DNA from 3 places in the Faecalibacterium sp. IP-3-29 genome. Region 3 is predicted to be linked to each of the others. Evidence: a T-box and tRNA genes for the amino acid it is inferred to sense, from the RefSeq annotation. Region 3 holds a T-box; the other regions hold tRNA genes.

Region 1 (10,592 bases), 1.1 Mb from region 3:
GTCTATCCCCGAAAAAAGAAAAGCGTTGGATATCCAACGAAACAATGAAAGTGGTGGATTATTTTGGACATCCGCATTGAAAAGACTGACCGCGCCATCGAAAAGGCATTCATGGAGCTGCGTGCCCGCCAGCCGCTGGAGAAGATCAGGATCAAAGACCTGTGCACACTGGCCAAGGTGAACAAATCCACCTTTTATGCCCACTATGAGGATATCTATGAGCTGTCCAGCCGGTTGGAGAACAAGCTCATCCATGTCATTCTGGACAGTGTGCCCAATGTGGGGCTTACCGCTGCACACACAGAGCAGCTGACCCGTGAACTGTTCCATGCCTTTGTTCAGAACCAGGAGGCGGTGAACATCCTGTTCTCCGGGGCAAGGCAGGGGATCTTTGCCAACTGCATTGAAAAGGGTCTGCGAGACCGTCTGGCTGCCAAAGACCCCGCCTTTGCAGCGGACCCCGACCGGGGCATCCTGCTTTCGTTCTGCGTGCAGGGCTGCTTCTATGCCTTTGCCAACAACAGCGGCCAGATGGACGTGGAACATCTGGTCGATCTGCTGGCTGTGATCGCCAAGGCGGCGCAAAGCCTGAACCGATGACAGAATCGTAATCATGAGAAAGGCTCCTGCTTTCGCAGGAGCCTTTCTCATTTAAAATATATGGAAACCGGTTCTTTTTATTGTTTCAATTCATAGCTCCAGCCTTTGTGAACATCTGTTCGACCTGCGCGGCGAGCAGGCTGTGCTCCGGCGCTTCCAGCAGGGGGTCTGCGGCCAGCAGAGCGGCGGCCTCGGCCTGAGCGGCGTGAAGGGTGCGGGTGTCGTTCATCAGGTCGGCGATCTGCAGGGTGGGCAGGCCGTGCTGTCGGCTGCCGAAAAAGTCGCCGGGGCCGCGGGTCTCAAGGTCGAACTGCGCCACGGCAAAGCCGTCCGAGGTGGAGCAGAGGAACTTGAGCCGCTTCTGGACGCTCTCGGCGGTGTTGTCGCTGACAAGGAAGCACCAGCTCTCGGCGGCACCCCGGCCCACGCGGCCCCGCAGCTGGTGCAGGGCACTCAGGCCGTAGCGTTCGGCATTCTCGATGACCATGACGGTGGCGTTGGGGACATCCACGCCCACCTCGATGACGGTGGTGGATACCAGGGCATCCAGCCGGCCGGCTTTGAAATCGTCCATTACAGCGGCTTTTTCTTTTGGCTTGAGCTTACCGTGCATCAGACCGACCCGGCGGTCAGGGAGAAGGGCTTTGGCAATGTCCTCGTAGTAGCTCTTTACGGCGTTCAGCCCGCCGTCCGGCGTGTCCTCGATGGCGGGACAGACGATATATACCTGCCGTCCGGCTCCAATCTCCCGGTCAAGAAAGCCGTAGAGATCCCGCCGCTTTTTTCCGGTGATGCACCGGGTCTTGACGGGCTTGCGGCCCGGGGGCAGCTCATCAAGGATAGAGATGTCCAGATCACCGTAGATCAGCAGGCCCAATGTGCGTGGAATGGGCGTGGCGCTCATCACCAGCAGATGGGGGTTTGCGGCCTTTTCGGCCAGCATTCCGCGCTGGCGCACGCCGAAGCGATGCTGCTCGTCCACCACAGCCAGACCCAGCCGGGCAAACTCCACGCCCTCACTCAGGATGGCGTGGGTGCCCACCACAAGGTCGGCTTCGTCACTGCGGATGGCAGCCAGCGTGGTGCGGCGGGCGGCGGCCTTCATGCCGCCGGTCAGCAGGGCTACACGCATCCCGAAGGGGGCCAGCATCCGGTTCAGATTCTCTGCGTGCTGGGCGGCAAGGATCTCGGTGGGGGCCAGCAGGGCCGCCTGATATCCGCTGCGGATGCAGGCCCAGATGGCGGCGGCGGCAACCAGCGTCTTGCCGCTGCCCACATCGCCCTGCAAAAGGCGGTTCATGGAGGTGCTGCCGGACAGATCGGTCAGAATTTCGTCTACGGCCCGGCGCTGGGCACCGGTGGGGGAGAAGGGGAGTGATGCCCAGAAGGGGGCCGGGTCGAGCCGCTGCATGGGTGCACCGGTGGAGGCGCTGCCCCGGTTCTTCATTCGTCCAATGCCCAACTGGAGCACCAGCAGCTCCTCGTAGATGAGCCGCCGCCGGGCTGCAAAAGCCTCCTCCTCCGTGGCAGGGCAGTGGATGGCCCGCACGGCATCGGCCTTGGAGAGCAGGCGGTATTTTTTCAGCATCTCCTCTGGCAGCGGGTCGGGCAGGAGTTCCGCATGGGGGAGCAGCTGCCGGATGCATTTTGCAATCACGGTGCTGGAAAGCCCCTCGGTCTGGGGGTAAACGGCCTCGAAGGGAGCGGCGGTGATCTGTGCCGCCGTGCGCACCTGCGGGTTGACCATCTGACGGCGAAGCATCCCGCCGGTCACGATGCCCTCAAAATAGTATTCCTGCCCCAGCTCCAGCTTCTGGGTGGCATAGGGATTGTTGAACCAGGTGATCTCCAGGCTGGAAACATCGTCTCCGGCGGTGATGCGCTCCATCCGCCGCCCGCCCGGCAGGATGCGCCCGGCAGGTTTGGCGAACACCTCAGCCTTCACCACGCACTCGGTGTCTGGCGGGGCCTCGGCAATGGAGTAGGGACGGGAAAAATCGATGTAACGCCGGGGATAGTGGCAGAGCAGGTCGGCCAGTGTCACGATGCCCAGCTTCTCGAACCGCTCGGCGGTCTTGGGCCCCACGCCCTTGAGGTAGCGCACCGGCGTGTCCGGGGTCAGGGTGGTGTGATGTTCAGCGGGCATGGCAGGCCCTCCTTTCCGCAAAAATAGTATCCCCATTGTAACACGGGAACGGGGAAAAATCTGCCTTACAAAATTCGCTTTTGAAGATCCTCAACAGAAGGCAGCTGATTTTCAAACTCTTCCGGCAGGCAACTTGTGATACGGTATGCGCTGACTCCGATGGGTTTGCTCATATCTTTAAGGGAGTACTCTGCAACCAGATCGTTCTTGCTTTTGCAGAGAAGAAGGCCGATGGAAGGGTGATCCTGCTCTTTTTTCAGTAATCCATCTACCGCAGAAAGATAGAAATTGAGCTGTCCGGCATACTCTGGTTTGAATTCACCGGTTTTCAATTCGATCACAACATAACAGCGCAGGCTCAGATTATAAAACAGCAGGTCGATATAAAAATCATCACCGCCGACATTCAGATGATACTGGTTGCCCAAAAAAGCAAAGCCAGTGCCCAGCTCCAGCAAAAGCTTGGTGACATCTTTGACAAGAGCCTGCTCGATATCCCGCTCCAGCATATTTTCTTTCAAAGGGATAAAATCAAAGAGATAGGGGTCTTTCATCGTTTGCAAGGCAAGCTCACTTTGCGAGGCGGGCAGACGAGCTTCAAAATTTGTGATTTTTGATGCAATGGCCTGACGTTGATATAATCCACCCTCGATCTGATGAATCAAAACATTCCGAGACCAACCGTTTTCAATAACTTTTTCAGCGTACCATAGGCGTTCTTCTGGTGAGGAAAGCTTATCCAGGAGAACGGTATTGTGTCCCCACGGAATTTGTGCAACAGGCTGTTGCACAAATTCCTCGTCAGGGTAAGCAAGGGCAAATTTTGCCATATACTTCAAGTTCCGAACGGAATAACCGGAAGCGTCCGGAAAAGCAAGTTTGATATCGGCAGAAAGGCTTTCAATGAATTTGCTGCCCCAGGTCTTATGTGCATTGATCGTATTGCCGATCGTATGATAGAGAAGCAGAAGCTCTCGGTTGACACTGACAGATGCGCGATACTGCGCCGCGCGAATTTCCTGCTTGATGGATTCAACGGTATTCAGATATTCGCTGGAATTCAAGAGCACTTTGCCGGCCCCCTTCGCAAAATAGTATCACCATTGTAACACGGGAACGGGGAAAAGAAAAGCAAAACAAAAAATCCCGGAAGCCGCAGCTTCCGGGAACTTTTGGAGGTGACGACCAGATTTGAACTGGTGGATGAGGGTTTTGCAGACCCTTGCCTTACCACTTGGCCACGTCACCATATTTGGAGTGAATATTTCCACTCCATTTGGAGCGGCCGACGAGGCTCGAACTCGCTACCTCCACCTTGGCAAGGTGGCGCTCTACCAGATGAGCTACGGCCGCATATTGGTGCATTTACCCTTGCACCACAGGGAAAGACGACCCGGATCGGGCTCGAACCGACGACCCCCAGCGTGACAGGCTGGTGCTCTAACCAACTGAGCTACCGGGCCATATCCGGAGTGATTATTACCACTCCGTTATGGAGCGGCCGACGAGGCTCGAACTCGCTACCTCCACCTTGGCAAGGTGGCGCTCTACCAGATGAGCTACGGCCGCATATCAGAGGAACAGGAGTAATTCTTGTTCTTCTGAAAGGTGGTGCCTCCGATCGGAATCGAACCAATGACACGGGGATTTTCAGTCCCCTGCTCTACCGACTGAGCTACAGAGGCGCACCGGACGATGATTATTATACCTGAAATTTTGATTTTGTAAAGGGGTAAATTCAAATTTTTTGAAAAAAACTGAAATTTTTTTCGTTTTGTGCGTTTCAACGCGCAAAATAAGAATGACTTTTTGCGCGTTTTTCTGCCGGATCGGGAGGACAAGAAATCTGCCCGAAGAAATTGACAAGTAATACAACCTATGGTTTAATAAAAGAAAAGAACACCGACGCTTTTGCTCTTTACACATCGCTTATACTTATTATAAGGGAAAGAGCAAAGGCGTTTTGATTTGACGACCTGCTCATTACAAGAGAACAGGCCCGGAGGACAGCATGGCAAGAAAACAGGAATATGGCAACGAAAGCATTACTTCGCTGAAGGGTGCCGACCGTGTGCGCAAGCGCCCGGCCGTCATCTTTGGCTCAGACGGCGTGGAGGGCTGCGCCCACTCTATTTTTGAGATCGTCTCCAACTCCATCGATGAAGCCCGCGATGGCCACGGCGATACCATCAATGTGACCCGCTGCAAGGACGGCAGCGTGATCGTGGAGGACTTTGGCCGCGGTATGCCCGTGGACTGGAACAACGGCGAGGGCCGCTACAACTGGGAGCTGCTGTTCTGTGAGATGTACGCGGGCGGCAAATACGGTGAGGGCGAGGACAACTACGAGTTCAGCCTGGGCCTGAATGGTCTGGGCCTGTGCGCCACCCAGTACGCTTCTGCCTGGATGACCGCCGATATCTACCGCGACGGCTTTCATTACCACCTCGACTTCAAAAGGGGTGAGAACGTGGGCGGCCTGCAGAAGGAGCCCTACAAGGGCCGCCGTACCGGCAGCATCATCCACTGGAAGCCCGACGATGAGGTGTTTACGGACATTGACGTGCCCGGCAGCTACTATAAGGATGTGCTGCGCCGTCAGGCCGTGGTCAACGCGGGCCTGACTCTGAACTTTACGGACGAAAAGGAGAAGGACCCCGCCACCGGCAAGCCCTGGAAGGAGAGCTGGTGCTACCAGAACGGCATCGCCGACTATGTGCAGGAGGTGGCAGGAGAGGACACCCTGACCCCGGTGTTCAGCTGCGAAAGCGAGGCCTCCGGCCGTGACCGTGAGGATCAGCCGGATTATAAGGTGCGGATGAGCGCTGCCTTCTGCTTCTCCAATAAGGTGCAGCTGCTGGAATACTATCACAACTCCTCCTGGCTGGAACACGGCGGCAGCCCCGAGCACGCCGTCCGCACGGCTTTTGTCTACCAGATCAACAAATACCTGAAGGACAAGAACCTCTATAAGAAGGGCGAGAGCGCCATCAGCTTCCAGGATGTGCAGGACTGCCTGGTCTACGTCTCGTCCAGCTTCTCCACCCGTACCAGCTACGAGAACCAGACCAAAAAGGCCATCACGAACAAGTTCGTCTCGCAGGCCATGACTGATTTCCTCAAGCATTACCTGGAGGTCTACTTCCTTGAAAAGCCGGAGGAGGCCCAGAAAATCTGCCAGCAGGTGCTGGTGAACAAGCAGAGCCGCGAGCACGCCGAAAAGACCCGCCAGAGCATCAAAAAGACGCTCTCCACCCAGATCGATCTGGCCAACCGGGTGCAGAAGTTCGTGGACTGCCGCACCAAGGATGCTTCCCGCCGGGAACTCTACATCGTGGAGGGCGATTCCGCTATGGGCGCGGTCAAGCAGAGCCGCGACAGTGAATATCAGGCCATCATGCCCATCCGCGGCAAGATCCTGAACTGCCTGAAGGCCGATTACGCCCGCATCTTCAAGTCCGATGTCATCGTGGACCTTATCAAGGTCATGGGCTGCGGCGTGGAACTGGGCGGCAAGCACAACAAGGAGCTTGCCACCTTCAACATCGATAACCTGCGCTACAACAAGATTGTCATCTGTACCGATGCTGACGTGGACGGCTACCAGATCCGCACGCTGGTGCTGACCATGCTCTACCGGCTGACCCCCACTCTGATCAACGAGGGCTATGTCTATATCGCGGAATCGCCGCTGTATGAGATCACCACAAAGGACCACACCTATTTTGCCTACACCGAGCCAGAAAAGGCAGCTTTCCTGAAGGAGATCGGCGACAAAAAGTATACCATCCAGCGCTCCAAAGGTCTGGGCGAAAATGACCCCGAGATGATGTGGCTGACCACCATGAACCCCGAGAGCCGCCGCCTGATCAAGGTGCTGCCCACGGACGTGGAGGAAACGGCCCGGGTGTTTGACCTGCTGCTGGGAGACAACCTGGCCGGACGAAAAGAACATATTGCACAGCACGGCGCGGAATATCTGGATGATCTGGATGTGAGCTGACGAGGTAAACCCCTCCGTCAATGCTTTGCATTGCCACCTCCCCTAGTAGGGGAGGCCCTGGCGTTGCGGAACGCCCTGCGAGTTCCCCTCTATGCCAAGGGCCCCACTATTAGGGGGGCTGTCGAGCGTATGCGAGACTGAGGGGTTGGATCCGGGATATAGATGCTGATATAGAGGAGCAAAAATGGCAAAACGAACAACCAAAAAAACGACCAAGCCTGTCCGCCCGCAGCTGGGTGACGGCGTTGAGATCCTGAATGCGGGCAGTGTGTTGGAAGATCCCATCACCAGCACGCTGGAGACCAACTATATGCCCTACGCGATGAGCGTCATCGTCTCCCGCGCCCTGCCCGAGATCGATGGCTTCAAGCCCGCCCACCGCAAGCTGCTGTACACCATGTACGGTATGGGCCTGCTGAAGGGTGCCCGCACCAAGTCGGCCAACATCGTGGGCAGCACCATGCACCTGAACCCCCACGGTGATGCCGCCATCTACGATACCATGGTGCGCATGGGCCGGGGCAACGAGAGCCTGCTGGTGCCCTTTGTGGACAGCAAGGGCAACTTTGGCAAGGCGTACAGCCGGGATATGTCCTGCGCCGCTGCCCGTTATACCGAGGCCAAGCTCGAAGGTGTCTGCGAGGAACTGTTCCGGGACATTGATAAGGAGACCGTGGACTTTGTGCCCAACTACGACGGCACCACCACCGAGCCGACCCTGCTGCCCGTGACCTTCCCCACTATTCTGGCCAACAATACCCTTGGCATTGCGGTGGGTATGGCCTGCAACATCTGCTCCTTCAATCTGGCAGAGCTGTGCGCCACCACTGTGGCCCTGATGAAAGATCCCAAACACGATATCTCCACCACTATGCCAGCCCCGGATTTCGTGGGCGGCGGCCAGATCCTGTACGATGAGGCCCAGATGCGGGAGGTCTATGAGAATGGCCGGGGCAGCATCAAGGTGCGTGCCCGGTACAATGTGGTGCCCGGCGAGAATATGCTGGAGATCACGCAGATCCCGCCCACCACCACTGTGGAAGCCATCATGGACAAGATCGCCGAGCTGGTCAAGGCGGGCAAGATCAAAGAGATCAGCGATATGCGGGATGAGACCGACCTGAACGGCCTCAAGCTGACCCTTGACCTCAAGCGCGGCGTGGACCCGGAAAAGCTGATGGCCAAGCTCTACAAGACCACCCCGCTGGAGGACAGCTTCAGCTGCAACTTCAACGTGCTGGTGTCCGGTCAGCCCCGGGTCATGGGTGTGCGGGAGATCCTGCAGGAGTGGACCGCTTTCCGGATGGAGTGTGTCCGCCGCCGCACCTACTACGATCTCCACGGCAAGGAAAAGCGGCTCCACCTGCTCAAGGGCCTTGCCGCCATTCTGCTGGATATCGATAAGGCCATCCATATCATCCGCACCACCGAGGAGGAGACCGAGGTGGTGCCCAACCTGATGATCGGCTTTGGCATCGACGAGGTGCAGGCCGACTATGTGGCTGAGATCAAGCTGCGTCACCTGAACCGGGAGTATATCCTCAAGCGGACGGGTGAGATCGAACAGCTGGAAAAGGACATTGCCGACCTGAACGATATTCTGGCAAAGCCTGCCCGCATCCGCCGCATCATCATCAATGAGCTGAACGATGTGGCCAAAAAGTACGCCCAGCCCCGCCGCAGCGAGATCCTGTATGATCTGCCCGAGGAGGAGAGCGGTGCCGAAGAGGAGGCTGTCCCGGATTATCCCGTTACCGTGTTCTTTACCCGTGAGGGCTACCTGAAAAAGATCCCGCCCCAGAGCCTGCGCACCGCCGGTGCCCACAAGCTGAAAGAGGGCGATGAGATCATCCATCAGGTGGAGACGCGGAACAACGTGGAGGCCCTCTTCTTTACCGACAAACAGCAGGTGTACAAGGTGCGCCTGAACGAGCTGGAGGACGGCAAGGTGGCCCAGATGGGCATCTACCTGCCGGGCCGTCTGGGAATGGATGAGGGCGAGAATATCCTCGCTATGGTCATCACGGGCGATTACAGCGGTTATGTCCTCTTCTTCTTTGCGGGCGGCAAGTGCGCAAAGATCCCGCTGGCCTCTTACGCCACCAAGCAGAACCGCCGCAAGCTGCTCAAGGCCTACTCCGACAAGGAGCCGCTGGCAAAGCTGCTCTTCCTGCCCGAGGACACGGAGCTGGCCATCCGCACCAGCGCAGGCCGGATGCTGCTGGTCAACACGGCGCAGATCGCTGCCAAGACCACCCGCGACAGCCAGGGTGTTGCTGTTGTGACCCTGAAAAAGAACCAGACCATTGCATCTGTCGTTCCGGCAGAAACGCTGGAGCTTGCCAACCCCCACCGCTACCGTGTCCGCAGCCTGCCCGCCACCGGCGCTCTTATCCGCGCCGAGGACGAGGGTGAGCAGATGAGCCTGCTGTAAAGGGCAGCGTGCTCGCCCTCTCCGTCAAATCCTGACGGATTTGCCACCTCTCCCAAAGGGAGAGGCAAGAAGCGTTTCCTCTACGTCCTTGGCTCTCCCTTTGGGAGAGCTGTCACCGCAGGTGACTGAGAGGGCGAGGACGCTGGCGGGGAGCGCCTGAGAGGGTTTGTTTTCACAAAGAACATGATGATATGCAAGAAAGGACGACCCAATGCAAAACATCGACCTGATCTGTATTGGTAAAATGAACGCAAAATATTTTGCCGAGGGCGTGGCAGAGTACCAGAAGCGTCTGGCTGCCTTTGCGGCATTCCGGATCATTGAGCTGCCGGAGGAAAAGATCGAGGAGAAAAATGCCTCCGATGCTGTGGTGAAAAAAGCACTGGAGAAGGAAGGAAAAGCCATCCTCTCCAACGTCCGCAAGGGTGCTGCCATCGTTGCCATGTGCATTGAGGGCAGGCAGATATCCTCCGATGAGCTGGCGCAGTTTCTGGCCGACCGCGCAAACAGCGGGGCAGGGGATGTGGCGTTCGTCATCGGTTCCTCCCACGGCCTGTCCGATGAGGTGAAAAAAGCCGCAGCCCTCAGATTCAGTATGGGCCGCATCACCATGCCCCATCAGCTGGCCCGCCTGGTGCTGACCGAACAGATCTACCGGGCCTGTACCATCAATGCCGGTATGAAGTATCATAAGTAAGAACCTCTCAGGCGCTTTGCGCCAGCTCCCCTATTTACACAGCTGCTGTCTTGCCTCTCCTGTTAGGAGAGGTGGCAATGCGAAGCATTGACGGCGAGGTTATCTTTACAAAAAGAAGAAAACATGATAAAGTAAAGATACGCGGCAGTGGGGAAAGCTGCCCGAAACAACACACACGACACGGCAAGCCAGCCGCGGACGGAAAGGATGTTATTACAATGGAACAGAGCGAAAAGACCCTTGATATGATCGTCAATCTCTGCAAGAACCGTGGTTACGTGTTCCCCGGTTCTGAGATCTATGGCGGTCTTGCCAACAGCTGGGACTACGGCCCCCTGGGCGTTGAGTTCAAGAACAACGTCAAGAAAGCATGGCTGAAGAAGTTTGTCCAGGAGAGCCCCTACAATGTGGGCCTGGATGCCGCCATCATTATGAACCCCCAGACCTGGGTGACCACCGGCCACGTTTCCAGCTTCTCTGACCCCCTGCTGGACTGCCGTGCCTGCAAGGCCCGCCACCGTGCCGATAAGCTGATCGGTGAGGAGCATCCCGAGGTCAATGTGGATGCCATGAGCTTTGATGAGATGGATCAGTTCATCGCCGACCACGAGGACATCGTCTGCCCTGTCTGCGGCAAGCATGACTTCACCCCCATCCGCAAGTTCAACCTGATGTTCAAGACTGCCATCGGTGTTACCGAGGACAGCTCTTC
Region 2 (10,592 bases), 240 kb from region 3:
TCGGTGCAGACAGAAAGGCCGCTGACCCATCTTGATATGAACCCCAAAAGTTAGACAAAAATCAAATTAAGCGACCCCAACGGTCTGAATCCTGTATTGCACAGGGCTCAGGCCGTTTAGTTTTAATTTGATTCGGCGATTGTTGTAATAGTCGATGTAATCGATAATGGCCTTTTCAAGCTGGTCAATGGAATCAAATTTTTCCAAATAGAACAGTTCTGTCTTGAGCAGTCCAAAGAAGTTCTCGGCAACCGCATTGTCCAGACAAGTGGCTTTCCGAGACATACTTTGCGTAATTCCTTTTGCTTTCAGTAGATTCTGGTAGGACTTCATCTGGTATTGCCAGCCCTGATCCGAATGCAGAATCAGATTGTCAACCTTGTCCGGCAGCTTTTGAAAAGCACCTTCCAGCATATCCGTGATCTGTTTGAAATTTGGATGGCGGCTCAGGTTATAGCTGACAACTTCGCCATTGAACAGATCGAGAATTGGAGACAGATAGAGTTTTTGGTCGTTCACTTTGAATTCAGTAACATCTGTGACCCATTTTCGATTTGGCTGGTTTGTCTTGAAGTGCCGTTCCAGCAAGTTTGGCGCAACTTCTCCGACTTCACCCTTGTAGGAGTTGTACTTTCTTTTTGCGCGAACCTGACAGACTAAGCCCAGCTGCTTCATGAGTTTCCGAACCGTCTTGTGATTCACACAAATATCGTTGTTGTGTAGTTCTTGTGTAATTCTGCGATATCCGTATCGCTTCTTGTTCTCATTGAAGATTGTAATGATCTGTTTTTTTACCATCTGGTACTTCGCAGGATTTTGAGACCGATGCAGGTAGTAGTAAAATGTGCTGCGAGGAAGTCCGGCAAGTTGCAGCAATGCTTTCAATGGATATTTCTGCCTTAGCTCCTGAACTACTTGTGCTTTCTGTTTTGGCGTTCCTCTTCCAGTACCAAGGCGTTCAATTTTTTTAAGTAATCGATCTCCATCCGAAGCCGTTGATTTTCTGCAATCAGATCTTCTTCTACTTGCTTATCCAGCTTTGGCTTCCGACCTTTCTGTGTCCCACCGGCGGCACAGGCTCGACCTCGACGTTCTACCAGAAGTGCCTCTTCGCCTTCTTCCAGATAGATGCGCTCCCAATCTTGAAGCGTACGTCTTGGAATTCCATACTTGCTGGATGCTTCATAAAAGCTTAATTTTTCATTGTGAAGCTGTTTGATGATTTCTACCTTTTGAGCTCCGTTGTACTTTCGTTGTCCCTTTGGCATACAAAAACACCCCATTTCCTAAACAGTATACCATACTGTCTAACAAATGGGGTGCAGTTCATCTCAGGTCAGCGGCCTTTCTGTCTGCGCTTATTCGGCTGTGTTCAGCTGCGCCTTGTGGTATTGCAGGGTATACAGTTGGTAGTAGCGGCCATGCCGGGCCAGCAGCTGCTGGTGGGTGCCCTGCTCCAGAATTTTACCGTGGGACAGCACGATGATGTTGTCCGCATGCTGGATGGTGGACAGCCGGTGGGCCACAATGAGCATGGTGCCCACGGTACGCATCTTTTCCAGCGAATCCTGAATCAGCAGCTCGGTCTCGGTGTCGATGTTGGCAGTAGCTTCGTCCAGGATCATCACGCTGGGCTTATGGATGATGGTGCGGGCAAAGCTGAGCAGCTGCCGCTGCCCGGCGGAGAAGTTGTTGCCGCGCTCACGCACCTCTTCGTCCAGCCCGTGGTCCAGCTTGTTGATGAACTTGTCGGCGTTGACGTAGCGGCAGACCTCCATGATCTCGCTGTCGGGGATACCCTCTTCCCGCAGAACGATGTTGGAACGGATGGTACCCGAGAACAGGAACACATCCTGCAGCATCTGGCCGAAGTGCCTGCGCAGGGAGGAGATCTTGATCTTGCGGATGTCGATACCGTCGATCAGGATCTGGCCCTTCTGGAACTCGTAGTTCCGGCAGATCAGGGAGAGGATGGTGCTCTTGCCGGAGCCGGTGGAACCCACAAAGGCCACCGTCTGGCGGGCATCCACATGGAAGGAAACGCCCTGCAGCACCCACTCGCCGGGAACGTAGCTGAACCACACGTCCCGGAACTCGATCTCGCCCTTCACCTCGTCCAGCTCAATGGCATCGGGGGCATCCTGCATCTTGGGCTGGATGTCCATGATGGAGAACACCTTTTCTGCCGATGCCAGCGCCGACTGCAGCCAGTTGAACTGTTCGGCCAGGTTCTGGATGGGGGTGAAGAACTTGGAGATGTACATATAAAAGGTGACGATGGTACCGCTGGAAATGGTCTGACCCAGAAAGCTGACGTTGTTCAGGTGACCCATGCCGCCCAGATAGAACAGGCACAGGATCGAGCTGACATAGAGCATATACACCAGCGGACGGAACACGCTGAACACGAAGATCTGCTCCTGATTGGCCCGGGCCAGCTTCTGGCTCTTTTGGCGGAAGTCCTCCATCTTTTCGTCCTCCCGGCCAAAGATCTGGGTGACCTTGATGCCGGACAGGTTTTCTGACAGATAGGTATTGATATCGGTGGTCGCGTTCTTGAGCTTGCGGTTGGCGCGGCGGGAGAACTTGCGGAAGATGACCGTGAAGATCACGATGAAGGGCACAAAGCAGAGCACCATCAACGTCAGCTCGTAGTTCAGGCAGAGCATGGCCACCAGAATGCCCAGAATGACAAAGCTGTTCTTGGTCAGCTGGACCAAGAGGTTGGTGAACATCATGGAGATGGCGTTGGTATCGTTGGTCACTCGGGTGACCAGCTTGCCCACCGGGATCTCGTTGAGCTGCTCGTGTGCCAAAGATTCAATGTGGCTGAACAGATCCTCGCGCAGATCGGAGATGATGCGCTGGCCCACCCGCTGCAAAATCACGGCCTGCAGGTAAGTGCTGCCCATAGAGAACACCAGCACGCCTGCATACACTGACACGCCCAGGAAGAGGGCGCGGAGTTCAAACTCCCCGGCCACCAGCTCCTCGATGCGGCCCACGATGAGGGGTGAAATGATATCGTAGGCAATGGAGAAGAGCATCAGCACGCCCACAATGAGGAATTTGCTCAGGTAGGGCCGGGCATAGCGGGCAAGGCGGCGCATGATCTCGCCGTCCTCCATGTTGCGCTCAAAGCCCATGGCGGTCTTTTTGTCCTTGACGGCGGCATAGGCTGCCACCAGCAGGGCGGTGATCACGCCGATGACAGCGCCCACCAGAACCAATGGATTCAGATGCATCATGCGTTTTCGCCTCCCTTCGTCTCATCCTCCAGCCGCTGCAGATCGACCATCCGGCGGTACTCCGGGCAGGAAGCATACAGCTGATCGTGGGGCCCGACGGCTTCCACCCGGCCCTCGTTGAGGAATACGATCTTATCCAGCCGCTCCACCGTGGAAATGCGGTGGGCAATGAGCAGGGTGGTCTTGCCTGCCCGGCTGTTCTTGAGGTTGTCCAGAATGATCTTCTCGGTGCTGGTATCCACCGCCGAGACGGAGTCATCCAGGATCAGGATGGGCGCGTCCTTGAGCAGGGCGCGGGCGATAGAGATGCGCTGCTTCTGACCACCGGACACCGTCACGCCGCGCTCGCCCAGAACGGTCTCGTAGCCGTCCTTGAAATCCACGATATTATCCCGCACATCGGCCATGCTTGCCGCCCGCTCGATGTCCTCGGGGGTGGCATCGTCCACACCAAAGGCAATGTTGTGGGCGATGGTGTCCGAGAACAGGAAATTATCCTGCGGAACGTAGGCACAGGCATTGCGCACCGAGTGGATGGAGAGGCTGTTCACATCCCTGCCGTCCACGAACAGGGTTCCGTCCGGCACATTATAGGTGCGCAGCAGCAGGTCCACCAGGGCGGTCTTGCCCGCACCGGTCTTGCCCACGATGCCCACGCTCTCGCCGGGCGCAATGGTAAAGGAGATATCCCGCAGCACATCGTACTCGCCGTCCGGGTAGCGGAAGTTCAGGTGGCGGAACTCGATGCCGCCTTTGGGGTCGGTCAGGTCGGCCACGCCGGGGCGGTCGGCCACATCGATGGGGGCATCCAGCAGCTCAGTGATGCGGTTCAGGGAGGCCCTGCCGCGGCTGGTCTTTTCGATCAGCATGGACACAGCCATGATGGGCCAGACGATGGCCTCAAAGTAGCCGATATACTCCACCAGCTGGCCGGCGTTGAATCGACCCTGATAGACCAGATAGCCGCCGTAACCCAGAATGATGCAGATCACGGACTCCACGAACAGGGTCACCAGCACCTCCAGCAGGGTGGCGATCTTCGTGTAGGTCACGTTGATCTCCTCGTTTTCCTTGTTCAGCTTCCGGAAGGCCTGCAGTTCCTTGTACTCCTTGACAAAGGCCTTGATGACCGCAATGCCGGAAAAGTTCTCCTGCGCGAAATCGGAAAGACCGGAGAAGGCCTGCTGCCGCTCCTCCCAGCGCCGGGTCATCACCTTGCTCATCTGGGTGCCGATGGCAAACATGATCAGCGCCGGGATCAGGGCCAGCAGGGTCAGCCGCACATCCATGGTCCACATCTTATAAAGGGCCAGCAGACCCAGGGTCAGCGCGTCGAAGAACATCAGCACGCCGTCGCCGAAGCACTCCTGAATGGTGTCCAGGTCGTTGGTGTACAGGCTCATCAGGTTGCCGACCTTGTTCACCTGATAGTACTGCTGGGACAGCCTGCGGCTGTGGTCGAACATCCGCTCCCGCAGGTCTGCCGCGACCCGCACCGCCGAGCCGAAGAAACAGATGCGCCACAAAAAGCGCCCAATGACCATCAGCACCACGATCCAGATCATGGGCAGGCAGATGTGCTGCAGCAGCACCTCTTTGGTAAAGAGCAGCGTCTCACCGTTCACCACCACCTGGCCAAGGTTCACACCGTTGATGACCAGCCGGTAGAGCTGGGGGATCAAAAGCTGGATGTAATCCACCGTCAGCAGGGCGGCAAGGCCCAGCAGCAGCACGGGAGCATGCTTGAGGTAATACCGGTTGATGTACTTTCCGAATATCACTGCGTTTTTCCCTCCTTTTTCAATTCCAAAAAAGCTTTCAACGTACAAAAAAGCCGCTGCATCACACGACGAATCATGTTTTGCAGTGGCTTATTTGTCTGGAGCGGCCGACGAGGCTCGAACTCGCTACCTCCACCTTGGCAAGGTGGCGCTCTACCAGATGAGCTACGGCCGCATATAAAGTGCCTCCGATCGGAATCGAACCAATGACACGGGGATTTTCAGTCCCCTGCTCTACCGACTGAGCTACAGAGGCATATAAGCTGCTTCCAGAGAAGCAGCAGCGACCCGGATCGGGCTCGAACCGACGACCCCCAGCGTGACAGGCTGGTGCTCTAACCAACTGAGCTACCGGGCCACATGGTGGAAGTTAACGGGCTCGAACCGCTGACCCTCTGCTTGTAAGGCAGATGCTCTCCCAGCTGAGCTAAACTTCCACAAAATGGAGCGGCCGACGAGGCTCGAACTCGCTACCTCCACCTTGGCAAGGTGGCGCTCTACCAGATGAGCTACGGCCGCACATTTCATGTGGTCTGCCGGGGTTTCGCTCCCGGCGACGTTGGCTATTATAGCGTAAAACGCAGGCTTTGTCAACAACAAATTTCCAAAAAATCAGACTTTTTGCAAAACACGCCTGTCTGCGCCTGTTTTTCAAAAACAAAGCCGAAACCGGAATGAAACCGAAATGTTTCAGCTTTGCGGCGGCAGACACAAAGAAAATTCGGTTGCGTTCCCTTCTTAAAGAGGTTATAATAAACTTGTCAAAAAGTTGCACAAAAACACGTCTGCTGTGCCGCGCGGGCGGGCAGACGTGTTTTTGTGCCGAGATTTTGCCAGAAAAAGGAGCAACCGCAATGTACAAGATCACTGAAAAGGTCGCGTTGAACCCCACCGTGACAAAGATGGTCATTGAAGCCCCGCTCATTGCCAAAAAGGCAAAGCCGGGCCAGTTCATCATTGTGCGCCCGTTTGAGGACAGCGAGCGCATCCCCCTGACCGTGGCCGGTTACGACCGCGAAAAGGGCACTGTGGATATCATTTTCCAGATCGTGGGCGGCACCACCATGGAGCTGAATAGCCTGAACGCAGGCGACAGCGTCCATGACTTTGTGGGTCCCTTGGGCCGCGCCACCGAGACCGAGGGCCTGAAAAAGGTCTGTGTTGTCGGCGGCGGCGTGGGCTGCGCCATCGCCCTGCCCATTGCCAAGGAGTTGCACGACCAGGGCTGCACCGTCCACAGCGTCATCGGCTTCCGTAATAAGGATCTGCTCATCCTCGAGGACGAGTTCAACGCCTGCAGTGACGAGCTGCGCATTATGACCGATGACGGCAGCTACGGCACCAAGGGTGTGGTCACTGCCGCTCTGGACGAGCTGGTGGCCGCCGGCAACCAGTATGATCTGGTCATCACCATCGGCCCGCTGATCATGATGAAATTCGTCGTCAAGACCTGCCAGAAGCACGGGCTGAAGAGCATTGTCTCCATGAACCCCATTATGATCGACGGCACCGGCATGTGCGGCGGCTGCCGCCTGACCGTGGGCGGCGAGACCAAGTTTGCCTGCGTGGACGGCCCTGACTTTGACGGTGACCTCGTCGATTTCGACGAAGCCATGGCCCGCGGCACCATGTACCGCCCCTTTGAGGCAAAGGCCCGCGAGAAGGCCTGCAATCTGTTCAAGACTGAGGAGGCAAAGTAAGATGGCTTTCAATATGGATCCCAAAAAGTGCCCCATGCCCACCCAGGACCCCAACGTCCGCAACAAGAACTTTGAGGAAGTTGCACTGGGCTATACCGAAGAGATGGCCGTGAACGAGGCAAAGCGCTGCATCCACTGCAAGAACAAGCCCTGCCAGACCGGCTGCCCCGTGGGCATCGATATCCCCGAGTTCATCGGTCATGTGGCCGAGGGCGACTTTGAAGCCGCCTATCAGGTCATTGCCCGCTCCTCCTCCCTGCCCGCCGTCTGCGGCCGTGTCTGCCCCCAGGAGAGCCAGTGCGAGGGCAAGTGCACCCGCGGCATCAAGAACGAGCCTGTGGGCATCGGCCGCCTGGAGCGCTTTGTGGCCGACTGGCACCGTGAAAACGTCCACACCGCCCCCATCGTGCCCGCATGGAACGGCCACAAGGTTGCCATCATCGGCGCTGGCCCTGCCGGTCTGACCGCCGCAGGCGACCTGGCCAAGCTGGGTTATAAGGTCACCGTCTACGAGGCCCTGCATGTGGCCGGCGGCGTGCTGATGTACGGCATCCCCGAGTTCCGTCTGCCCAAGGCCATCGTGCAGCAGGAGATCGACGGCCTGAAGAAGATGGGCGTGGATTTTGAGTGCAACATGGTCATCGGCAAGGTGCTGACCATCGACGAGCTGATGGGCGAGTACGGCTACGAGGCCGTGTTCGTCGGCTCCGGTGCCGGTCTGCCCCGCTTCATGGGCATCCCCGGCGAGAGCCTGAAGGGCGTGTACTCCGCCAACGAGTTCCTGACCCGCTCCAACCTGATGAAGGCCTACCTGCCCACCAGCAAGACCCCCATCCGCACCGGCAAAAAGGTGGCCGTTGTGGGCGGCGGCAACGTGGCCATGGATGCTGCCCGCAGCGCCCTGCGTCTGGGTGCTGAGACTGTGTACATCGTCTACCGCCGCGGCATGGCCGAGCTGCCTGCCCGTAAGGAGGAGGTCGAGCACGCCGAGGAAGAGGGCATCATCTTCAAGACCCTGTGCAACCCCGTGGAGATCCACGCCAACGACGAGGGCTTCGTCAAGTCCATCACCTGCATTGAGATGGAGCTGGGTGAGCCCGATGCTTCCGGCCGCCGCCGTCCCATTGAAAAAAAGGGCAGCGAGTTTGAGCTGGATGTGGATACCGTGATCATGAGCCTGGGCACCAGCCCCAACCCCCTGATCCGCTCCACCACCCCTGGTCTGGAGACCAACAAGCACGGCTGCATCGTCACCGAGGGCGACGAGGGCAAGACCAGCCGTGAGGGCGTGTACGCCGGCGGCGATGCCGTGACCGGTGCCGCCACCGTCATCAAGGCCATGGGTGCCGGTAAGGCAGCCGCGAAGGCCATGGACGAGTACATTCAGAATCAGTAAGTTTCCCCTATAGAAAAAAGCCGGTGCGCCAAGAAAGTGCACCGGCTTTTTCTCTTCATATCAGGCCGTTTTCTACACAATACCAATAGATGCCGTCTTCCTTCACATCGCGGCAATGGGCGGTGGCGGCGGCTTGCAGCCGGGCAGAGGCGTTGGCCATAGCGACGCCGGTGCCGACGGCTCTGAACATTTCGATATCGTTGTTGCCGTCACCGAAGGCCATGCTGTCGGACTTGTCGATGCCGTAGAATTCCAGCATCTTTTCCACGGCGATGCCCTTGCCGCCGCTGGCCGGGATGATATCCACGGCGCGGTCCCACCATGCGGCGATCTTCGCGTTCTCCACATCCTTCAGGATGGCTGGGTACTCCGCTTCCCTGCCACTCATCAGCACCTGAAAGATCTCGCCCTGCGCCATAGCATCAAAATCGTCGGCGATCACCAGCTCGACCCCGCCGATGGCAAAATACTCCGCCAGATCAGGGTCGGAGCCGTTAGCGGCCAGCCGGTCCTTGGTGGCCAACGCCATGGGCCGCCCCAACGCTTCGGCGTTCCGGCGGAGCAGGGCAATGTCCGCTTTCGGGATGAGATTTTTGAAAACATCGCGCTCCGGCGTGAAGCAATAGGAGCCGTTGTAGGTCAGGAACGCATCGAAAGTGACCCCTTCGAACTTCGGCACTTCCATGGGAGCGCGGCCGGTGGCGATGCAGAGCTTGATGCCGTTCTGCCGCAGTTTTTGCAGCGCCTCCACCGTTCTGGGGCGGATGCCCTCCTTGAGCGGCACCAGTGTGCCGTCGATGTCAAAAAAGATGATCTTGGGCTTTGTCATAGCGTTCCTCCTGCATTTTTCTTATATCATAGCACACTTGCTGCCGTTTGCCAAATGTATCCCAGTTGTTGTGCAACCTGCTCAATTTTCAGAGGTGATTTTTGTCGGCTATTTCTGGCGCATTGTGATTGATTTTGACTGAAATCTTGCTATAATAAGGACAGGAAGCTTCATAAAGCTTCAAGTTCAATCACAAAACACCAAAGGAGTGACCTTTCCTCATGTTGGCAGAAGAACGCTTCGCCCTCATCCTTGACCTGCTGGCCCGCCAGCGCACTGCCACCGTGCAGGAGCTGTGCGAGGCGCTGAACGCAAGCGAGTCCACCATCCGGCGCGACCTGAACGAGCTGGACAAGCTGGGCAAACTGAACAAGGTGCACGGCGGGGCCACCCTGCCGGACAGCCCCTTCCGCACCGATGAGCCCACCATGGCCGCCAAGGAAGAGCTGGCCGTCAGTCAGAAGCAGAGCATCGCCCAGGCGGCGGCAGAGCTGATCCTGCCGGAAGATTTCATCTATCTGGATGCAGGCTCCAGCACGCTGGCTCTGGCACGGGCGCTGAACGGCCCGGCCCTGAACGCCAGCTATGTGACCAACGGCGTGGCCCATGCCCGCCTGCTGGCCCAGAAGGGCTGCCGGGTGTTCCTGCCCGGCGGGCTGCTGCGGCCCCAGACCGAGGCCATCATCGGGGCGGCTGCGCTGACTGCCATCCAGCAGTACAATTTCACAAAAGCCTTCATGGGGGCCAACGGCGTGGCGCTGGGTTCCGGCTTCACCACCCCAGACCCAGAGGAGGCCGCCGTCAAAGCTGCGGCTCTCCACCGGGCGCGGGAGACGTGGTTCCTGGTGGACGACACCAAATTCGCGCAGGTCTACCCCGCCGTCATCTGTGATCTGCACAGCGGTGCCATCCTGACGAACCGGTGCCCCAACCCCAAATACCGGCAATACACTCTGATAAAGGAGACCGAGGTATGATCTACACTGTAACGTTCAATCCTGCCATTGATTATGTCGTCCGTCTCGACAGGCCCCTTGAGGTGGGCGAGGTGAATCGCGCCGCCGGGGAGGACTGCGTGCTGGGCGGCAAGGGCATCAATGTTTCCGGCGTGCTCCGGGAGCTGGACTGTGAGAGCGTGGCTCTGGGCTTTGTGGCCGGTGAGACCGGTGCCTGGCTGGAGCGTGGTCTGGCCGCGCAGGGGCTCCGGACCGATTTCATCCATCTGGCCGAGGGCATGACCCGCATCAACGTCAAGATCAAGGCAGGCACCGAGACGGAGCTGAACGGCGCAGGCCCCAGCATCCCGGAAAGTGCCATGCAGCAGCTGGAAGCCCAGCTGGACACCCTGCAGCCTGACGACATCCTCGTTCTGGCAGGCAGCATCCCCAAGAGCCTTTCCCAGAGCACCTACGAGCGGCTGCTGGCAGGGCTGGAGGGCCACGGCGTGCGGGCCGTGGTGGATGCCACCCAGGATCTGCTGGTCAACGTCCTCCCCTATCACCCCTTCCTGATCAAGCCCAACAATCACGAGCTGGGCGAGATCGTGGGCCGGGAGCTGAAAACGGACGAAGAGATCACCGCCGCCGCCCGCGCCCTGCAGGAAAAGGGTGCCCGGAACGTGCTGGTGAGCATGGCCGG
Region 3 (10,592 bases):
TACCAACAAGGCCCGTGTGGAGCATATCAGCGAATCCTATGACGTGATGGGCATTGCCGGCAACGGCTCCTCCATCACAACGCTGTCCGAGGCTGGGATCGAGGAGGCGGACGTGTTCATTGCAGTCACCGGCTCGGACGAGCTGAACCTGCTCTGCTGCATGTTTGCCAAAAAGGCGGGCCACTGCCACGCCATTGCCCGTGTGCGCAACCCCTCCTACAGCCATGAGCTGGACTTCATCAAAAAGCAGATCGGCATTTCGGCCATCATCAACCCAGAGATGGCGGCGGCGCGGGAGATCTCCCACCTGCTGCGCTTCCCCGGTGCCAGCAAGATCGATACCTTTGCGGAAGGCCGGGTGCGGCTGATCAAGTTCACCCTGACCGAGGCGCAGGCACTGGACGGTGTGGCCATCCGGGAAATCCCCACCCGGCTCAAGAGCGATATCCTGGTCTGTGCCGTGGAGCGCAACGGCGGGGTCATCATCCCCAACGGTAATTTTGTGCTCCAGACCGGCGATCAGGTCACCTTTCTTGCAACGCAGGAAAAGGCCCACGAGTTCTTCCAGCGCATCCATCTGGCCGTGCGTCCGGTGCGCAATGCCCTCATCGTGGGCGGCGGTGCCATTGCCTTCTACCTGAGCCAGGAGCTGCTGGAAAACCATGTCCGGGTGCGGATCGTGGAGCGGGACCCTGCCCGCTGCGATGTGCTGGCCCAGGCCCTGCCCGAGGCACAGATCCTGTGTGAGGACGGCTCCAACCGCGAGTTCCTGCTCTCCGAGGGCCTGACCTCCACCGAGGCCTTTGTGGCCCTGACCAACATCGACGAGGAAAATGTCCTGCTGACCCTGTTTGCCAAGAAGCATTCCAACGGCAAGCTGGTCACCAAGATCAACCGCCTGGAATTTGATGATATCCTGGCCGGGCTTGATCTGGGCAGCATCGTCTACCCCAAGTACATGACCTGCGATTACATCGTGCAGTATGTGCGCGCTTTGCAGAACGAGGCAGGCAGCAACATCAAGACCCTGTACCGCATTCTGGACGACCGTGTGGAGGCGCTGGAATTTACGGTCCATGAGAAGAGCCGCGCCACCGGTGTGCCCCTGAGCCAGCTCCACCTGAAAAAGAACCTGCTGCTCTGCTGCATCACCCGCGGCAACGAGATCAAGATCCCGCGCGGCGGCGATGAGATCCAGGTGGGCGACAACGTTATCGTGGTCACGCTGGAGCACGGCCTGCATGACCTGCGGGACATCGTGGAAGATTAACGGAGGCGCGGCATGAATTATGCGATCGTTCTGCGGCTGCTGAGCTACATCCTCTATTGCGAAGCCGCGCTGCTCCTGCTGCCCGCCATGGCCAGCCTGATCTACGGTGAGTGGATGGTGCTGGGCGTGTTCCTGCTCACGGCAGCGCTTTCTGCGGTGGCGGGCGCTCTGCTCCACCGCATCAAGCCCAAGAGCCAGATCTTCTATATGCGGGAGGGCTTTGCCACCACGGCGCTCTGCTGGCTGCTCATCAGTGTGGTGGGCGCGGTGCCCTTTGTGCTCACGGGCAGCATTCCCAACCCGGTGGATGCCATGTTTGAGACCGTTTCCGGCTTCACCACCACCGGTGCCAGCATCCTGCCCGCCGTGGAGGACCTGCCCAGGGGCATCCTGTTCTGGCGCAGCTTCACCCACTGGATCGGCGGCATGGGCGTTCTGGTGTTCCTGCTCTCCCTGCTGCCCCTGACCGGCGGCTCCCATGTCAACCTGATGAAAGCCGAAAGCCCCGGCCCCCAGGTGGATAAGCTGGTGCCCAAGGTGCAGTCCACGGCAAAGATCCTCTATGGCATTTATTTTGGCCTGACTGTCATCGAGTTCGTGTTCCTGTTGTTTGGCGGGATGCCGGTGTTTGAAGCTCTGCTTACCTCCTTTGGTACAGCGGGCACCGGCGGCTTCGGCTTCCGCAATGACAGTTTTGCCAGCATGTCGCCCTATGTCCAGTGGGTCGTGACCATCTTTATGATCCTGTTTGGCGTGAACTTCAACGCCTATTTCCTGCTGCTGATGCGCCGCTTCCGCCGCGCTGCCGCTAGCGAGGAGGTGCGCGCCTACTTTGTGATCATCGGTGTGGCTGTGGTCATCATCACGGCCAACATTTACAGCATGTACAACGGCTTGGGCGAGGCCCTGCGCCACGCCGCCTTCCAGGTGGGTTCCATCATTACCACCACAGGATTTTCCAGCTGTGATTTTGACCTGTGGCCCACCCTCTCCAAGGAGATCCTTGTCATGCTGATGTTTGTGGGTGCCTGCGCAGGCAGCACCGGCGGCGGCATGAAGGTCAGCCGCCTCCTGCTGATGGGCAAGACTGTGGGCAAGGAGCTCAAGCAGGCCCTTCACCCGCAGGTGGTGGCCCCTGTCCGGATGGACGGCAAGGTGGTCAACCATGAGACCATCCGTGCCACCAATGTCTATGTGGCCGCCTACATCTTCATCTTTGCGGCATCCTTCTTCCTCATCAGTCTGGATGGCTTTGACATGGTGACCAACTTCACCGCCATTGCCGCCACGTTGAACAACATCGGCCCGGGCCTTGCCCAGGTGGGCCCCATGATGAACTTTGGCAGCTACTCCAACCCCGCCAAGCTGGTTATGATCTTTGACATGCTGGCGGGCCGTCTGGAGATCTTCCCCATGCTGGTGTTCTTTATGCCGGACACCTGGCGGCGGTTCTGAGCAAAATAACAAAGCGGATGCGCTCCCACCGGAACGCATCCGCTTTTTGCTGTATCAGGATTCCTGCGGCTTTTTCCTCAAGAGCGCCACGCCGCTCAGCACGATGACCCCGCCCAGCAGGGCAAGGCCCGCACCAGCCTGCCCGAAGGCATCGCCGACAGCACCCACCAGAGGACTTGCGGGAATCATCAGCAGGCTGTATGCCATGCCGTCCACGCTGATGAGGGTGGCCCGCTGGTCACTGGGGATGGCATCGTTCAGCTTCTGGCTCTCGTGGAGCAGATAGACCTCCAACACACCCTGCACCAGCATCATGCCCAGGATGCCGCCCCAGGCAGGCGCAGCACCCACCAGCAGAGTGCCCACACCGCAGAGCAGGGCACAGGCCGTGTAGAGCCGCCGCATGGAACGGCATCTCACCCTGCGGCCGATCTCAGTGCCCGCAACGCAGGCCAGACCGCCCAGCAGCAGGGGAAGGAAGAGCAGCTCTGTGGGCCAGCCCAGCTCAACGAGCCGCTGCTGCAAAAACATCTTGGTCAGGTAACTGGGCACGCTGATGAGGGCGCTGGATGCGATAAGCTTCACCGCCATTGGGCAGGTGCGCAGGACATGCAGGCTGTCCCGCACCAGCTGGCGGAACTGTTCGGGCAGAGCGCGCAGCGGGTGCTTTTCCCGGCTGGCCTGCGACTCAGTGACGATGGGCTCCGCAAGCAGCATATTGGCAAGGGCGGAAATGCCCTCAAAGGCGGCGTTCAGCAGATAAAAGCCTGCGTAGCCGAGAAACTGGTTCAGGATGCTGGCCATGGAGCCTATGGCGTTGGCCAGCATGGAGATCTGAGAGCCGTTGGCGGAGACCTGAATGTATTCTTCTTCGCAGCCCTCCTGCTTTAGGCTGTCGTAGAGCAGCGCCGTGGAGGTGCCGGAGAACATGGTCATGGCCAGCGCGTTCAGCCCCATGGCAAAGCAGATGGTGAACAGGTCTGACGCAAAGGCCATCAGCAGGCTTTGCAGGACCATGCACACGCCGCCGGACACGAGGGTCTTTTTCCGGCCCAGCAGGTCTGCCGCCATGCCGCTGGGCACCTCGCACAGCAGGCTGACAACATGGAACACGCTTTCGGCCAGGCCGATCTCCCACAGAGAGAAGCCCCGGGCCGCCAGCAGGGCCACCCATACCGCATCCGTGATGCGTAGGCCGGAGAAGAGATCGGCAGTGTAAATGCAGGCAAGCTGCTTTTTCAGGTTGAGTTTACGTTTATGATTCATGGGGAACACCCTTTCTATTTGTCGTTGTGAAATTTCAAAATAGAAAGTGTACCCTTGCAAACGAAAGCTTGCTGTGACGAAACCCCTCCGTCAATGCTGACGCATTGCCACCTCCCCTAATAGTGGAGGCCTTGGCAATCCGCGCAGAATTTCCGGTTTCGCCAGAGGCTCCCCTACTAGGGGAGCTGACGAGCGAAGCGAGTCTGAGGGGTTCAGGCAAAACAAAAGCGCCCCACAGCAAAGCTGCGCGGCGCTGAAAATCATGCTCCACGTCTTGCTGAAAGGTTTCCTCGATTTGGCTCCCTTATGAGGGGAGCTGGCTGCGCCAAAGCGCAGACGGAGAGGTTTTGTTTCCAATAAAAGGGTACACTTCGACCCGGAACGTATTAAATCTGACCTTTTTTGAAAAAGATGCAGCCATTCCAACCCATCTGGGTGTACCCTCCTTTCAGTAAAACGTTACGCTTACCATACCATACTTTCGGCCAAAACACAAGCAAAACCGTAAAATTCAGGGAAAAAGTGCCGCCCCGGCTTGCAAACAGGCCCAAAGTGTGGTAAGATGATATCCGGTTATGAAACCTGAATATCTTGAAAACGCAGCGACGGAGAGAGTACGCACGCAGTTCCACAGCAAAGAGAGAAGCTTCACCGGCTGAAAGGGCTTCCGCGTGGGTGTGTGCCGAAGTTCGCTCCTGAGCGGCCTGCCCGAACGGCTTCTATTAGGGCAGGACGGCGCGCCCCGTTACGGCGTTTGAGAGCCGCCCTTCTTTGTGCAGGGCGGAAACCGGGTGGTACCGCGGAGCATTGGATTTGCAAAGGCTTCGTCCCTTTTGTCCGGCCAGAAATGGCCCGGCAGGGGACGGGGCCTTTTTTGCTGCCCCGCTTTGAAAACACGAACTGAGAAGGAGAGAATTTCCATGCAAGCAATGATCGACGAGCTGGCCAAACAGGCCGCAGAGAGCCTCGGTCAGGTCTCTTCCAAGGAGACGCTGGCCTCGTTCTGGCAGGAATATCTGAGCAAAAACGGCAAGATCCCCGCGCTGATGAAGAATCTGCGCTCTGTCGCGCCCGAAGAGCGCCCCGCCATGGGCAAGATCATCAACGAGCTCAAGCAGAAGGTGCAGGCAGACTACGATGCCGCCGCCGCCAAGGTGAAGGAGGCCGAGCTGGCCGCCCGCAACGCCGCTGAGACTGTGGACATCACCCTGCCCGCCAAGACCCGCACGGTGGGTGGTCTGCACCCCCTGACGCTGGTCACCAACCAGATCATCGACGTGTTCTCCGGCATGGGCTTTGCCGTGGCCGACGCACCTGAGATCGAGGACGACGACCACAACTTCACCCGCCTGAACGTGCCCAAGGATCACCCTGCCCGCGATATGCAGGATACCTTCTACCTGTCCGACGAGTTCCTGCTCCGCACCCAGACCTCCGGCGGCCAGATCCGCACCATGGACAGCCAGAAGCCGCCCATCAAGGTGCTGATCCCCGGCCGTGTGTTCCGTTCCGATTCCGATGCCACCCACAGCCCCATGTTCCACCAGATGGAGGGTCTGGTCGTGGATAAGGGCATCACCCTGGGCGACCTGCAGGGCGCGCTGAACACTTTTGTGCAGAAGCTGTTCGGCAAGGACACCCGCACCCGCCTGCGTCCCTCTTACTTCCCCTTCACCGAGCCCAGTGTGGAGGTCGATGTCAGCTGCTTTGAGTGCGGCGGCAAGGGCTGCCCCCTGTGCAAGCACACCGGCTGGATCGAAGTTCTGGGCGGCGGTGTTGTCAACCGCAAGGTGCTGGAGAACTGCAACATTGACCCGGATGAGTATTCCGGCTTCGCCTTCGGCATTGGCATCGAGCGCATCGCCATGCTGAAGTACGGCATCAACAACATCGGCCTGATGTTCGAGAACAACCTGCAGTTCCTCAAGCAGTTCCATGAATAAGAGGGGAGAGAACAGACAATGAAAGTACCTTTCAGTTGGTTAAAAGAATTCGTTGATATCGACGTTACCGCTCAGGAGCTGGAGGAGAAGCTGTTCTCCTGCGGCTTTGAGGTGGAAGAGCTGATCCCGCTGGATGCAGGCATCAGCAAGGTGGTCGTTGGCAAGATCGTGGAGATGGAAAAGCAGGAGGGCACCCACCTGACCAAGTGTGTGGTGGACTGCGGTGACTACGGCCACGATATCCGCATCAGCACCGGTGCCGCCAATATGAAGCTGGGTGACTGCGTGCCCGCCGCTCTGGATGGCTCCACCCTGCCCGGCGGCATCAAGATCAAGGCCCGCAAGATGCAGGGCGTGGAGTCCAACGGTATGCTCTGCTCCGGCGAGGAGCTGGGCCTGAACGATGACCTGTTCCCGGGCTCTGAGGTCTATGGTCTGCTCATCCTGCCCGAGGATTCCGTTCCCGGCACCGACATCGCACCCGTTGTCGGTCTGGATGACTATATCTTCGATATCTCCATCACCGCAAACCGCCCCGACTGCCAGTCCGTGCTGGGCATTGCCCGCGAGGTCGCTGCCATTCTGGGCAAGCCCCTACACATGCCCGCCATGGATTACAAGGCTGTCTGCGAGCCGGATGCTCCCATCAACGTCCAGGTGGAGGCCCCTGACCTGTGCCCCCGCTATATGGCGCACTACGTCCGCAACATCCGCATGGGCGAATCTCCCCGCTGGATGAAGCGCCATCTGGCCCTGTGCGGCCTGCGCTCCATCAGCAACGTGGTGGATATCACCAACCACACCCTGCTGGAAATGGGCCAGCCCATGCACGCCTTTGACCTGAACAAGGTCGCCGGCCGCACCATTGATGTGCGCCGTGCCCACGAGGGCGAGAAGATCGTGACCCTCGATGAAAAGGAGTTCGCCCTGAACCCCAACAATCTGGTCATCTGCGATGCCGAGAAGCCTGTGGCTCTGGCCGGCATCATGGGCGGTGCCAACTCCGGCATGGACGAGAACACCACCAGCCTGCTGTTCGAGTGCGCCACCTTCGCCCGTGACTGCGTCCGCAAGACCAGCCGTGCTCTGGGCCAGAACAGTGATTCCTCTGCCCGCTATGAAAAGGGTGTGGATCGCAACTCTCCCGAGCTGGGCCTGGCCCGTGCCCTGCACCTGATCCAGGAGCTGGACTGCGGCGATATCACCACCCTCGAGTATGACCTGACCGATGGCCGCCCGCTGGAGCGCAAGCACATCGTGACCACCCCTGCCAAGATCTGCGGCGTGCTGGGCATCACTGTGCCCGAGCAGACCATGATCGATATCCTGCAGCGCCTGGAGTTCACTGTGGATGTGCAGGCTGACGGCAGCTGGGATGTGTCTGCTCCTCTCTACCGTGAGGATGTGGAGAGCTTCCCCGATCTGGCGGAGGAGGTCATCCGTGAGTACGGCTATGACCACATCAACCCCACCTTCCTGAACACCGCCTCTGTCACCAACGGCGGCCTGAACTACGCGCAGAAGCAGCAGCTCAAGACCAAGCGCCTGCTGGCTGCGCAGGGCTTCTATGAGGCATCCACCCTGGCCTTCTACTCCAACGCGGAGCTGGATATGCTGCACATCCCCGCTGAGGATGCCGCCCGCAAGGCCATCCGCATCCTGAACCCCATCAGCGAGAACCTGTCCATCATGCGCACCCTGCTGACCCCGTCCATGCTGAATGTCATCGTGGACAACCTCAAGAAGGGCAATGCCGAGGGCCGCCTGTTCGAGATGGCTCCCGTCTATCTGGCCAAGGAGCTGCCCATCAGCGAGCATCCCCATGAGCGTCAGACCCTCTGCATTGGTGCCTTTGGCCCCGAGGAGGACTTCTTCACCGTCAAGGGTGCAATGGAGGCGCTGGCCGCAGGCTTTGACCTGACCTTCACCTATGAGCGCGAGACCACCCCGTGGCTCCACCCCGGCATCAGCGCCGCCGTCTACTGCAACGGCAAGCGTCTGGGCGTGTTCGGTAAGCTCTCCAATGAGATCAACGGCGAGCTGGAGATCGCAAAGGACCAGAAGGACAGCCAGAACATCTATCTGGGTGAGCTGGACTATGAGGCTCTGATGTCCTGTGTGGACGGTGAGCTGCGCTATAAGCCGCTGAGCCCCTACGCCGCCGTCAAGCGTGACCTGGCCCTTGTCTGCGAGGAAAAGGTCACCTGCGGCGAGATCGAGGACACCATCAAGAAGGCAAGCTCCCTCATCACCGAGGTCAAGCTGTTCGATATCTACCGCGGCGCAAACCTGGGCGAGGGCAAGAAGAGCATGGCCTTCTCCCTGACCTTGTCTGACCCCAGTGAGGAAATCTCCGCTGAGCAGGTCGAGCGCACCGTCAAGAAGGTGCTGGGCAACCTGAAGTTCAAGCTGGGCATTGAGATCCGGTAAACGGTGATCTTTACACAGCACTATGAGTCTCCTCTGGGCGGCATCCTGCTGGCCGCTGATGACATCGGCCTGACCGGCCTTTGGTTCGAGGGGCAGAAGTACTTTGCCCGCACCCTGGATGCGGTGCATCAGGAGCAGGAGACCGCTGTGCTCTCCGAGGCCAGACGCTGGCTGGATGTTTATTTCGGCGGGCAGGAGCCGGACTTTACTCCGCCGCTCCATCCCGCTGGCTCTGCCTTTCAGCAGGAGGTGTGGGCGCTGCTGCGCCGCATCCCCTGCGGCCAGACCACGACCTATGGGGCACTGGCAAGGCAGCTGGCTGCAGAGCGCGGCCTTTCCCGGATGTCTGCGCAGGCTGTGGGCGGGGCTGTCGGACACAATGTGATCTCTATCATCATTCCCTGCCACCGCGTTGTCGGAACAAACGGCAGCCTGACCGGATATGCAGGCGGCATCGATAAAAAAGCCGCGCTGCTGAGACTGGAAATGAAAATGACGCGGTAAGAAATACAGCACAAGAAAAATCCGAACCTTTTCCCGATGGGAAGAGGTTCGGATTTTTCTTGTGTGGTGGAGGCGATGGGAGTCGAACCCATGTCCGAAAAGAGTTCAGCGTAGGTGTCTCCGGGTGCAGGCGATCAACAACATTCCCTCCGCGTCACGCCGGTCGCCAGGCTAACGCATTGGTAGCTTCATGAGTTCCTGCCGGTCCGCAAAGCTTAGGTCCGTTCAGGTGCTGTGTCTAAAGGACGCCCCGGCCCCACACGACACAAGAGTGGGCGGAACGCGCAGCACTCAGGCTGCGAGCAACTGATAATTATTGTTGTCAGTTAATTTTTTGGAGGAGTTTAGAGCAGGTCCCCCACTGCTACCCGCTGCCCAGGCCTCGCTCCCCCCGTCGAAACCTTTACGCCCCCATAAAACACACCTTGCGGTGTGGGTAAGCTTTGAAGTTTCCGGGCAGGAATGCTGCCTGAAATCAATAGTAAACGCCGTTGGATTTAACGGCCCGGTCGATGGAGCGCTTGGCATCGCGCTTGGCGGCATCTGCACGCTTGTCGTAGAGCTTTTTGCCCTTGCACAGGCCCAGCTCCATTTTGACGCGGCCATGCTTGAAGTAGAGCGAAAGCGGCACAAGAGTGTAGCCCTGCAGCTTGCACTGCTGGTGCAGCCGCCGGATCTCGTTCTTGTGGGCCAGCAACCGCCGCACCCGCATGGGGTCCTGATTGAAGATGTTGCCGTGGTCGTAGGGGGTGATGTGCATTCCCTTGACCAGCAGCTCGCCGTCCTCAATATCGACCCAGCTGTCTTTCAGGTTTACGCCGCCGGCACGCAGGCTCTTGACCTCGGTGCCTTTCAGCTCAACGCCGGTCTCCAGCGCTTCCAGAACGAAATACTCGTGGCGCGCTTCCCGGTTTGTGACAATCGTCTTGGTTGCCGGACGCTCTTTGGTCGGTGCCATTCCGCGCGCCTCCTTTCTATCGCTTTGGTATCGTTACGTTAGTATATCATATTTTTGTGGATTTTCAAGGTCACTTTTTGAAGAAACTGTAAATCTTTCCCGCAAAAAGTACCTTACAGCTTTTTATAGCCCGCCGGTTCGTCCGCTGCACACCGCCGCTCCATCAGGTAGGTGTCCAGCCAGCGGCCGTGGCAGTCCCGGGCAATGCGCTCCCGGCGGCCCACCATGCGGAAGCCGCATTTCAGGTGCAGGCCCCGGGAGGGGGCGTTGTCCTGCAGCACCGTGGACTGCAGCGTCCAGTACCCGGCCTGTTCGGCCTCACGGCAGAGCGCCGTGAGCAGGTGATAGCCCAGCCCCTTGCCCCGGAATTTCTCCCCGACATAGATGCTCACCTCGGCCACGCCGCGGTAGCACCAGCGGGAATCTACCCGATGCAGGGCTGCCCAGCCGGCCACGACCCCATCGTCCAGCACCACCAGGCGGCATTCCCGGGTATGGGATGCGTCCCAGGCGGTGTAGGGCGGGCAGTTGGTCTGGAAGGTGGCGTGCTCGGTGGCAATGCCCTCCAGATATATTTTGGACACGGCAGTCCAATCCTCCGGCATCATGGGCCGGACTGTGATCTCACTCATATTCCTATCCTGACCGGAGCCGCAATGCTCCGGTTTCCCCTCATTGCGTGTGCAATATCTCTTTTCAGTATAGCAGAATCTGCCGCAAATCACAATGGAAACCTGTTCACCTCAGGCCGGGCAGAGTGTCCGGA

What was found. A T-box is a leader RNA that pairs with one kind of tRNA and senses whether it is charged. The one in region 3 lies ahead of pheS (phenylalanine--tRNA ligase subunit alpha), so its partner is inferred to be a tRNA-Phe.
Region 1: it has a tRNA-Phe gene. The T-box ahead of pheS (phenylalanine--tRNA ligase subunit alpha) is inferred to sense a tRNA for this amino acid. The anticodon was not compared.
Region 2: it has a tRNA-Phe gene. The T-box ahead of pheS (phenylalanine--tRNA ligase subunit alpha) is inferred to sense a tRNA for this amino acid. The anticodon was not compared.

The regions. Positions count from the first base shown of each region.
Region 1 is NZ_CP094471.1:948,341-958,932, forward strand. It holds gene MTP40_RS04510 (TetR/AcrR family transcriptional regulator) at 64-600, shown strand; gene recG (ATP-dependent DNA helicase RecG) at 686-2,746, opposite strand; gene MTP40_RS04520 (PDDEXK nuclease domain-containing protein) at 2,812-3,816, opposite strand; tRNA gene MTP40_RS04525 (tRNA-Cys) at 3,920-3,994, opposite strand; tRNA gene MTP40_RS04530 (tRNA-Gly) at 4,024-4,099, opposite strand; tRNA gene MTP40_RS04535 (tRNA-Asp) at 4,136-4,209, opposite strand; tRNA gene MTP40_RS04540 (tRNA-Gly) at 4,240-4,315, opposite strand; tRNA gene MTP40_RS04545 (tRNA-Phe) at 4,356-4,431, opposite strand; gene MTP40_RS04550 (DNA gyrase/topoisomerase IV subunit B) at 4,758-6,749, shown strand; gene MTP40_RS04555 (DNA gyrase subunit A) at 6,934-9,183, shown strand; gene rlmH (23S rRNA (pseudouridine(1915)-N(3))-methyltransferase RlmH) at 9,395-9,880, shown strand; gene MTP40_RS04565 (glycine--tRNA ligase) at 10,099-10,592, shown strand, end outside.
Region 2 is NZ_CP094471.1:1,862,226-1,872,817, forward strand. It holds gene MTP40_RS08945 (IS3 family transposase) at 67-963, opposite strand; gene MTP40_RS08950 (helix-turn-helix domain-containing protein) at 912-1,268, opposite strand; gene MTP40_RS08955 (ABC transporter ATP-binding protein) at 1,359-3,248, opposite strand; gene MTP40_RS08960 (ABC transporter ATP-binding protein) at 3,245-5,029, opposite strand; tRNA gene MTP40_RS08965 (tRNA-Gly) at 5,129-5,204, opposite strand; tRNA gene MTP40_RS08970 (tRNA-Phe) at 5,213-5,285, opposite strand; tRNA gene MTP40_RS08975 (tRNA-Asp) at 5,314-5,387, opposite strand; tRNA gene MTP40_RS08980 (tRNA-Val) at 5,391-5,466, opposite strand; tRNA gene MTP40_RS08985 (tRNA-Gly) at 5,473-5,548, opposite strand; gene MTP40_RS08990 (sulfide/dihydroorotate dehydrogenase-like FAD/NAD-binding protein) at 5,884-6,729, shown strand; gene gltA (NADPH-dependent glutamate synthase) at 6,731-8,125, shown strand; gene MTP40_RS09000 (Cof-type HAD-IIB family hydrolase) at 8,181-8,954, opposite strand; gene MTP40_RS09005 (DeoR/GlpR family DNA-binding transcription regulator) at 9,176-9,931, shown strand; gene pfkB (1-phosphofructokinase) at 9,928-10,592, shown strand, end outside.
Region 3 is NZ_CP094471.1:2,097,877-2,108,468, reverse strand. It holds gene trkA (Trk system potassium transporter TrkA) at 1-1,270, shown strand, start outside; gene MTP40_RS10095 (TrkH family potassium uptake protein) at 1,283-2,725, shown strand; gene MTP40_RS10090 (MFS transporter) at 2,780-3,991, opposite strand; T-box leader at 4,585-4,826, shown strand; gene pheS (phenylalanine--tRNA ligase subunit alpha) at 4,912-5,934, shown strand; gene pheT (phenylalanine--tRNA ligase subunit beta) at 5,953-8,364, shown strand; gene MTP40_RS10075 (methylated-DNA--[protein]-cysteine S-methyltransferase) at 8,368-8,868, shown strand; RNA gene ssrA (transfer-messenger RNA) at 8,933-9,281, opposite strand; gene smpB (SsrA-binding protein SmpB) at 9,344-9,826, opposite strand; gene MTP40_RS10060 (GNAT family N-acetyltransferase) at 9,940-10,458, opposite strand.